3 regions of the Jeotgalicoccus nanhaiensis genome follow, and region 2 is predicted to be linked to each of the others. Evidence: predicted binding sites of a transcription regulator. Region 2 holds the regulator's gene; each other region holds the start of a gene.

Region 1 (3,242 bases), on a different contig from region 2:
ATTAAATTCTCCACATTTTCCGCAGTACAGCCCTTTACGTAGTCTGTCTATATCAGTCTGCGTTTTAAAATACATATTTTCACCGATGCTGTTCTCGATTAGCTTTACAATTGCTTCTGCCCTTGCACCAATATTTCCATACCGGAAACTGCGGAAATATTTTTTCAAGTTGGAACGCACCACAATTTTCCCCCATACCTTATCGTCATCCGTTGTCATTCTGAAGTCATCATTCGGAAAAACAACTTTTCCGCTTACATCAAATGCCGGTCCTCTGCCTTCACTAAGTTTCAACAGTCTATTTACCGCTCGGGTTACCTGCGTAATTCCGTCATCCGATAATCGACGTGAACCGTTGAACCACTGTCCCTTCTCATACCGGTAGTCACCAGAATAATTTTTAATTTCATTCACAACTGCACCGCTGTCACCGACTATAATACTGTCGTACTGTGTTAGGGAGTTCTCTATTTTCAGATAAACATCTCTAAAAATATATACCTGTTCATGTCCAATAGAGTTAAATATTTCATCATATAAAGTTTCTCCTTCATAACCCCGTTCAGCCATTTTCATCTTAATCTTTTCCTCCGCCCCCAAAGCCATCCTCCTGTTCAATGTCCGGTAATGCAAAAGAACCGGCGGTGTGTTTCTGCTGTTTAAATACATATAATTTCCTCCTTTTAAAAAAAGATCCTTCTACCCTATATATAGGCGAAAAAGCCGTTTTTCTTTTAAAAAAGTTACTTAAACACAAAAATAGCAAAACTGGTTTACTTTTTACACAAACATGCCTACTTTTGACATTTTATCCCAACGAAAAAAACCTCTTAAACTGAAGTCTCCCAAACATTTTCGACAACAAAAAAACCGGAACCTTCCCGGCCCCGGTGTCTCCCACAAATCTATTCAAATATTCTCATCAGCACACTCGTTTTGCCTTCCTTCAGATACTCTTTAGAACATTCATCTCTGATGTCATATTCCAGTTCATGCAGCGCGTTGCCGAATGACATTTCATCTATCCAGTTTGTCAGATCGGCCTGATCGTAACACGATGGAGCGACAATTTCCTTATTCGTATGATCGACAATAACGCGTGTTGTGCCGCTTGTTTTATCTGCTAACGGGAGCAGCAGTACAGCAAGTACAATTACTGTAATAATCCCCCATACTATTTTCTTTCTCATCTGGTTTCCTCACTTACTTTTTATATCCTCTTTAACTTACCATAAATCTGCAGCTTGAAAAATCGAACGTATGTTCGTATAATAAAAACTAAGAGTCAGGAAAGAAGGGATTTGTTATGAAGTTCCGCAGCTATCCTTCTGAAAATTCACAAGGTGATATACCCGAGGGGCGCGGTATGGTTAAGTGGGCGCCGTTTGCAACTATGCCCGAACAGTTTGAAAATGTCGGCAGACTGATGGACAGCCAGTCGAAAATCAAACGTCCTGTATTGTCGGATGACCGGCTGGATGAGATTGAACACATTCTGAAATATGCAGTGAAAGAAAGGCTGCCGGTAAGAGTCGACTACTATTACGACGGAGGCCGCTTCAGTATTTCTCTTCATATTATAAAAATAGACCAATGGAGCATGATGCTCATTGGTCAAATTTACGATACTGAAGACTTCATTTTCGTGCCGTTTATCGATATATTGGATATATTTATATTACCCGCGGGCTAATCTTATTTTTCTAAGAATAATACCGGCTCTTTCTGATGTTCTGTTGCTTTCACAAGATGATATGCGAGGACTGTCGTTGTAATGGCACCAATTCCCCCCGGTACCGGTGTAATGAATGAGGCTTTGTCTTTTACAGCTTCATAGTTTACATCTCCGACCATCTTGCCATCTTCTGTAAAGTTAATACCGACATCGATAACGATGGCGCCGTCTTTAACGTGCTCCTCATCAATCAGGTTAATTGCACCGGCCGCGCTGACAATCACATCAGCATTTTTACATTTTTCAACAAGATTGTCAGTGTAAAGGTTGCAGGTTGTTACCGTTGCTTCCCTGTTCATCATTAATAATGATAAAGGTTTTCCGACCACTGCGCTTGCACCAACAACTGTAACGTTCTTGCCTTTTAAATCAACTTCATAATAATCGAGCATATTCATAACTGCTGCTGGTGTACACGGTTCCAGGCGATCCGGATCGTTTGTCAGTACTTTGCCGAGATTTGATGCTTTCATACCGTCGATATCTTTAAACGAGTTCATAATTTCAGCAACGCGTTTCATAGGAATATGTTTTGGCAGCGGCTGCAGCAGCAGAATACCGTGAATTGCGTAGTCTTCATTTATTTCTCTGAATTTAGTTAAAAATACTTTTGTCGAAACATCTTCCGGAAAATGGTACTGGGCTGTTTCCATCCCAAGTTTCTCAAAACGTTTTACCGCAGCATTCTCATAGGAAATTGAATCTGATAAGTCTCCGATTCTGACAAATGCAACTTTAGGTTTAATACCGTGTTCTTCAGAAACTTCCAGTGCCTGTTTAATTTCCTCAGATAAGTGTGCTGCTACTTTTTTTCCGTCCATAATTACTGTCATTAAAAGCACTCCCCTTACTTTTTCTGGTTAATTACCCATCGATAATTGTACCATATTTAAAACAAATATAAAAAAAAGCTATCATCCAAAGATGATAGCTATAAGAAATTATTTAGTTTCACGGTGAAGTGTGTACTTGTTCAATCTAGGGCAGAATTTCATCATTTCGATACGCTCTGGATTGTTTCTTTTGTTTTTCTTAGTGCTGTAGTTGCGGTCTCCGCATTCTGTACAAGCTAATGTAACGATTACTCTCATTTCTGTCGCCTCCTTCATTAAGTTAAATCGATATTAAATGATAATATACTCGAATCAACTGGCCAGTTGATCATCCACGCACATAGATGATTGGTATATACTTTTGTAAATCACCTTATCTATTTTACTAGCAGACCGGAAAAATTTCAAGTCTTTCTTATTCTAAAATATACAGTTGCATATCTTCTTATATTCCTATATAATTTTAAATCGTAATGATTACGATAAAAAGAGGTTTTCCTATGAAGAAATTATTTCCTGCTTTACTTTTATTATTAATACTTGCCGCCTGCAGCAATGACCAGACGAATGAAGAAGATGGCGAATTAACTATATATACAACAGTATTTCCGCTGACGAGCTTCGTCGAGCAGATTGCAGGCGACACCGTAAACGTAAAATCCATCTACCCGCCG
Region 2 (3,242 bases):
CGAATTGTATTGACCGCTAATAAGTCAGTCTTATCAAATGACATTTACTTTCGACTCCTTTAATTCTTTTCATTATTATTTTTATCTTTGTTGCGTAATGCCTTAACTTTGTCAGGGGTAACATCTTTACCTTCCGGATCAATCACTTTAGTATTTTTAATCTGTTTCTTAAAAGAACTTCTAAAGTTGGATAAATATTCTTCTCTCAGACCGGTCAGCTCTTTAAGTTCCGCTTCAGATATTTTATCTTCACGCTTTAACTTTGCCAGCTGGTTGAGACGCTGTAATTTTTGATCGTCTAACATGAGCTCCACCCTTTCCAATATAATTTACCATAAAAAAGGTGCGGAAACCAAATGGTCCCGCACTTTAATAGATAATATATACACTAATTATTTAATTTCTGCTGGAAACGTCATAATTAACCCGTTCCGTCAGTGTCCCGCTGCTGATAAAACCGTTTGCCGGCCGTTTTTCTTCAGCTGTTTCATCTTCCGCCTCTTCAGGTTCATCAATTGACGAAGCCGATACTGTACCGTTCGCTTCTTGTTCGATTGTTTGATCATCTTCATTTTCTGAAAATGCAGTATTTTCATGAGAATGTACGTTCTCCGCATAATCAGGTTCAACCATATTAAAACTATATAAAAGCCCGAAGCTTAGCATTACCGCGAATAATCCCGTGAGCGTCTTGAAATCTTTCATTGTCATTAATATCCACTCCTAAGAACAAATGTTTGTAATAACAATATAACAGAACACTTGTTCGCAGTCAATATAAATACGAACAAATGTTTGTAAGTGATTACACTATATGATAAAATTTAATTAATATAAGGCTGGAGGTAAAATTATGAAAGATTTAACAGACAGACAAAAAGATATTTTTCAATATATAAAACGCAGCGTAAATGATAAAGGCTATCCGCCGAGTGTCCGCGAAATCGGCAATGCCGTCGGACTCCAGTCGAGTTCAACGGTTCACGGCCATCTGGCAAAACTTGAAACTAAAGGCTATATTAAACGCGACCCGACAAAACCCCGCGCCATCGAAATCGTTCAGGCATCCGATGACAATGCTTCACCGGTCATTCATGTGCCGGTGCTCGGTAAAGTTACAGCAGGTCTGCCTATTACAGCCGTAGAAAACGTCGAAGAGTACTTCCCTCTGCCCGAACACTTTACGGCAAATCATAACAGTGAAATTTTCCTCTTGAATGTCGCCGGCGACAGTATGATTGATGCCGGTATACACGACGGCGACCGGGTCATCGTGCGTAAACAGAACATCGCGCACAACGGTGAAATTATCGTCGCTATGACAGAAGACGACGAAGCAACTGTTAAACGCTTCTATAAAGAAAAAGGCTACTACCGCCTGCAGCCGGAAAACACTTCGATGGAACCAATCTACCTCGATAACGTTATCGTCCTCGGTAAAGTCGTCGGCCTGTTCAGAGAATTTGTTTAATATAATATTAATTTTGACCGCCCGGGACTATGTGTCCCGGGCGGTTTTTTTGTGCTGGGCGGGAGGCGCTTGCGTATGCATGAGAGTGTGTCATGTATATGTATCGTGATTTGCGTATGCATGAGAGTACGTCATGTATATGTATTTTGAATTTCGTATACATGAGAGTGTGTCATGACTATGTATCGTGGAATGCATATACATGAGCTGCCGTCATGACTACGTATCGTGGAATGCATATACATGAGCTGCCGTCATGACTACGTATCGTGGAATGCGTATGCATGAGCTGCCGTCATGACTATGTATCGGGGAATGCGTATGCATGAGCTGCCGTCATGACTATGTATCGTGATTTTCGTATACATGACGGAGTAACTCACGGCGCCTTCATTTTGTTCATCACCAAAAATTAAATCGTCCCATTGTGATTCTCTCAACCCGTTAACAAACAAAAACACCCGGATTCATCGAATCCGGGTGCACCGCCACACCATATTATTTCTGTATATAATTTTCCGTATAATACGGTATATTGTCACTGTTATACTCGATGCCGACACCTAGATGGTTAAAATTATCATTCAGTACATTCACCCGGTGTGACGGAGAGTTCAGTAAACTGTGATGGGCGAATATCGGCGATGTGTGGCCGGTCGCAATATTTTCCCCTGCCAGTCTAAATTCAACCGAGCCGTTTATCAGTCTGTCTTTAAGTGTACGGCCATCGGGTGAGTCGTGATCAAAGTAATTATTTTCTGCCATATCACTGCTGTGCCCGTAGGCGACTTGATCTGCAGAAGGATTCCGTTCCAGCAGAGAATAACCATACTCAGCACGTGTTGCATTTACTAAATTAAAATGCATTTCCTCGTTATCTTCCTTCGCAGGATGATTATAAAGATCGTTGATTTCAATTACTTCATCTTTATTTATAATCATCATGCCGTTCGCTTTATAGTTTTCATGTATATCGTAAAAGAAATATGCATAGTAGTTGCCGGCATCGAAGACATCATATTCTTCATGGTCAACTTTCAGCCGCTTCCACTGTTTACGGATATAATCGACTGGTTCGCCGTATACTTCACGCAGCTTATCCCGGTTCATTCCTTCAATACTCATATTTCCGAATGACACATCGCCCGAATTAGTGTAGCCGCCGGTCACAACGCCGTCGCGGACGAGCACCATGTGAAAGGCTCCCGGCTGGTTCATAATAACAAAGTCGCCCTCGTATTCGGAATGAACCACCGCCTCTTCATCTGTCCTGAACGAAGAACCCAGCGAATAATCGATGTTTGTTTCCTGAGTTCCGTGAACCTGTTCAATTTTTGCCGTATCGTAATTCGGAATGACATTCTGTTCCAGCCAGTAATTAAAATAATCTTCGGTCAGACCTTCCTCGAAATCGTAGGATTGTACGGCCGGTGCGATAAAGAACAAGGCTGCATATAATATTAATAACGCTGCGATCCGCCGTGCCATATTACTCCTCCATTAAATGCTGACGTATAAATTATCAATCAATCTTGCTTTTTCAAATTGCACTGCAATAAATATAATAACATCCTGATCGATGTTTTCAAGCGGCTCCAGTCCGCGCGCTGTGTAAATCGCGAGGTCATCGACAGTGCCGCTTGTCTTTTGTTCGATATGCAGCCTGATAAACGACATCACTTTATCCGTATTGACAGTGCCGTTTTTAATTTGTTCAGCAGCGTTTAATAAGGCTGCATATATTTCCGGTGCTTCCTTATATTCATCTCCG
Region 3 (3,242 bases), 340 kb from region 2:
GCAGATCCCATTTCTTCCTGGGCTGCCTCAAGTTCATCTTCAGTCCAGACATACTTCACTTCTTTTTTCTTGCCTTTTTTCTCGAGTTTAAAGAGCGGCGGCAGCGCAATATAAATCTTGCCTGCTTCAAAGAGCGGACGCATATAGTTAAAGAAGAACGTTAAGAGCAACACTTGAATGTGCGCCCCGTCCGTATCCGCATCGGTCATAATAATAATTTTATCGTAGTTGGTATCATCGACTTTAAAGTCAGTGCCGACACCGGCGCCAATCGTATGAATAATCGTATTAATTTCTTCGTTTTTAAAAATATCTTCGAATTTCGCTTTTTCAGTATTGATAACCTTGCCCCGGAGCGGCAGGATGGCCTGGAAACGTCTGTCGCGTCCCTGCTTGGCCGAACCGCCGGCGGAGTCCCCTTCGACTAAGAAGAGTTCATTTTTCTTCGCGTTCTTGCTCTGTGCCGGTGTCAGTTTACCTGACAAGAGTGTATCTCTCGATTTATTTTTCTTGCCGTTCCGCGCTTCTTCACGCGCTTTACGGGCAGCTTCCCGCACCTGGCGCGCTTTAATCGCTTTTTTAACGAGCTGGGTCGATAAGGTGCCGTTTTCTTCTAAATAATACGGCAGCTGTTCCGTTAAGAGAGTTTCCATTAAATTGCGGGCTTCGCTTGTACCGAGCTTGCCTTTCGTCTGGCCTTCGAACTGGAGCAGGTGTTCGGGCAGCTTGATGGAAATGACTGCAGTCAGACCTTCCCGGATATCGCTGCCTTCTAAGTTTTTATCTTTTGCTTTCAGTTCGCCGATTTTACGCGCGTACTCGTTGAAGGCGCGGGTGAAGCCGGTTTTAAAGCCGACTTCATGAGTGCCGCCGTCTTTAGTGCGAACGTTGTTGACGAATGAAATAATCGTTTCCGAATACTGGTCGTTAAACTGGAAAGCGACTTCGGCAATCATTTCATTATATGTCCCTTCGAACATGACGATATTGCCGATATCATCCTTGCCCTCATTTAAGAATTCAATGAATGACTTCAGCCCGTCTTCGAACTCGAAAACTTCCTCTTCATCTGTCCGTTTATCGTTAATCGTAATTTTTAAGCCTTTCGTTAAGAAAGCCGACTCGCGCATGCGCTCTGCGATCGTTTCAAAGTTAAAGGCAATCGTCTGTTTAAAGATTTCAGGATCCGGCTTAAAGGTGACTTCTGTCCCCGTCTCTTTCGTCTTACCGGTTTCCTTGAGCGGTGTATCGACCTTGCCGCCGTCCTTAAATGATATTTCGTGAATCTTGCCACTCCGGAAGACTCTTATTTTAAGCGATTCGCTCAGGGCGTTCACGACAGAAGATCCAACGCCGTGGAGTCCGCCTGCGGATTTGTAGTTATCCGAGCTGAACTTGCCGCCCGCGTGCAGCACTGTAAAAATAACTTCCGCTGTCGGACGCCCCGACGAGTGCATGCCTGTCGGCAGCCCGCGGCCGTTATCGCGGATCGTAATACTTTCATCTTTGTTAATCGTAATGTTGATTTCGTTCCCGTGGCCGTTAATAATCTCATCGACCGCATTATCGGTAATTTCATATACGAGGTGATGCAGACCTCTCGTATCCGTCGAACCGATATACATGCCCGGGCGCTTTCTTACAGCATCCAGGCCTTCTAATATTTGAATGGACTCATCAGTATATCCAGTTTGTTTAGCCAAGTCTGTATCCTCCTACAAACAATACAAACGTATGTTCGTTAAATTAATCTACTTATCTATTTTTATATAAAACTTGCATTTTTGCAACAAAATCTATTAAGTTTACATAATATTATTATAGACTACCTTATATAAATATGTGCGAATATAATTTTTTATGGTAAACTATTAGTACCTGATAGCAAAAGGGGATTATTTAGTGTATACAGTTATTTTATTATTAATTTTCAGCTACCTTTTCGGCTCTATTCCATTCAGCCTGATTATCAGCAAAACGTTTTACAATATTGACCTGCGCGAACACGGGAGCGGCAACGTCGGCACGACGAACACCTTTCGTATTCTCGGCAAGAAAGCCGGTATCGTTGTACTGATACTCGACCTGTTAAAAGGAGCGATCCCTGTATGGGTTGCTATGCTGGTCAGTACTGACGTCGATTTCCCTGTCGTTATTTTCGGGGTTGTCGCGGCTATCGGCCACGTCTACTCGATATTTTTAAAATTTAAAGGCGGCAAAGCAGTCGCAACAGGCGGCGGTGCCATTTTAGCCGCTGCGCCAATTATCTTTCTTGTAGTACTGGCGACGTTTTTAATCACTTTGAAATTATCGAAATACGTATCCCTCGGCAGTGTACTTGCAGCAGTTGCCCTCTTAATCAGCGTGCTGTTTACAGGTGATCTGTTTATGATCGGCTTTGGAATTATACTCGGGATTATCGTAATTGTAAAACATATTTCCAATATGAAACGCATTAAGGAAGGCACCGAACCGAAAATTACATTTATGTAATTGGTAACCTAAGAGAAACGGCCTGAAGTCTGGTTTAGACTTTCAGGTCGTTTTTTTTGTTTGAGTTTGGTTGTTTGATTTTGTTGCTTTTCCTTAAAATATAAATCCATCAAAGCAGTGCTTTGATGGATTTTTCAAATCTGTTTTAAATTCTGCTTAAGCAGATGCAATCTTGTTGCGGAGAACCAGCTGCAGGATGCCGCCGTGTCTGTAGTAGTCTGCTTCTACTTCGGAGTCAAAGCGTACTTTAGCCTGGAAAGTTACTTGTTCGCCGTTTTCTTTCGTTGCAAGAACGTCGATGACTTCTCCTGCTGTCACACTTTCATCGATATTGATATCGAAGCTTTCAGAACCGTCAAGACCGTGGTCTTCAGCGTTTTCACCGTTAACAAATTGTAATGGCAGAACACCCATCATTACTAAGTTTGAACGGTGGATACGTTCGTAGCTCGCAGCAAGGACTGCTTTAACGCCAAGGAGGTTCGTTCCTTTGGCTGCCCAGTCACGGCTTGAGCCCATACCGTAGTCGTCGCCGGCAACAATCATCAGACCTGTGCCGTCTTCCTGGTATTTCTGCGATGCTTCGTAAATGCTCATTACGTCGCCTGTCGGCCAGTAAGTTGTATAGCCGCCTTCTGTACCCGGTGCAATCAGGTTGCGGATACGGATGTTGGCAAATGTGCCGCGCACCATGACTTCGTGATTACCACGTCGTGAACCGTAAGAGTTAAAGTCGCGCGGTGATACGC

What was found. The regulator LexA, encoded in region 2, represses DNA repair genes until DNA is damaged. The targets are predictions, from matches to a motif close to CGAACATATGTTCG.
Region 1: IR135_RS10555 (YolD-like family protein) is a predicted target of LexA. The motif match lies at 1,254-1,267, and genes of this name have one in related genera.
Region 3: parE (DNA topoisomerase IV subunit B) is a predicted target of LexA. The motif match lies at 1,728-1,741, and genes of this name have one in related genera.

The regions. Positions count from the first base shown of each region.
Region 1 is NZ_JADGLW010000010.1:5,787-9,028, reverse strand. Features, by position in the region: gene IR135_RS10565 (nuclease-related domain-containing protein) at 1-669, opposite strand, end outside; gene IR135_RS10560 (alpha-amylase) at 906-1,190, opposite strand; gene IR135_RS10555 (YolD-like family protein) at 1,307-1,693, shown strand; gene IR135_RS10550 (bifunctional 5,10-methylenetetrahydrofolate dehydrogenase/5,10-methenyltetrahydrofolate cyclohydrolase) at 1,696-2,568, opposite strand; gene rpmG (50S ribosomal protein L33) at 2,677-2,826, opposite strand; gene IR135_RS10540 (metal ABC transporter solute-binding protein, Zn/Mn family) at 3,069-3,242, shown strand, end outside.
Region 2 is NZ_JADGLW010000002.1:86,922-90,163, reverse strand. Features, by position in the region: gene tkt (transketolase) at 1-44, opposite strand, end outside; gene IR135_RS02635 (DUF896 domain-containing protein) at 60-305, opposite strand; gene IR135_RS02630 (hypothetical protein) at 397-711, opposite strand; gene lexA (transcriptional repressor LexA) at 854-1,471, shown strand; gene IR135_RS02620 (CAP domain-containing protein) at 1,970-2,959, opposite strand; gene panC (pantoate--beta-alanine ligase) at 2,972-3,242, opposite strand, start outside.
Region 3 is NZ_JADGLW010000002.1:428,663-431,904, forward strand. Features, by position in the region: gene parE (DNA topoisomerase IV subunit B) at 1-1,703, opposite strand, end outside; gene plsY (glycerol-3-phosphate 1-O-acyltransferase PlsY) at 1,903-2,493, shown strand; gene acnA (aconitate hydratase AcnA) at 2,650-3,242, opposite strand, start outside.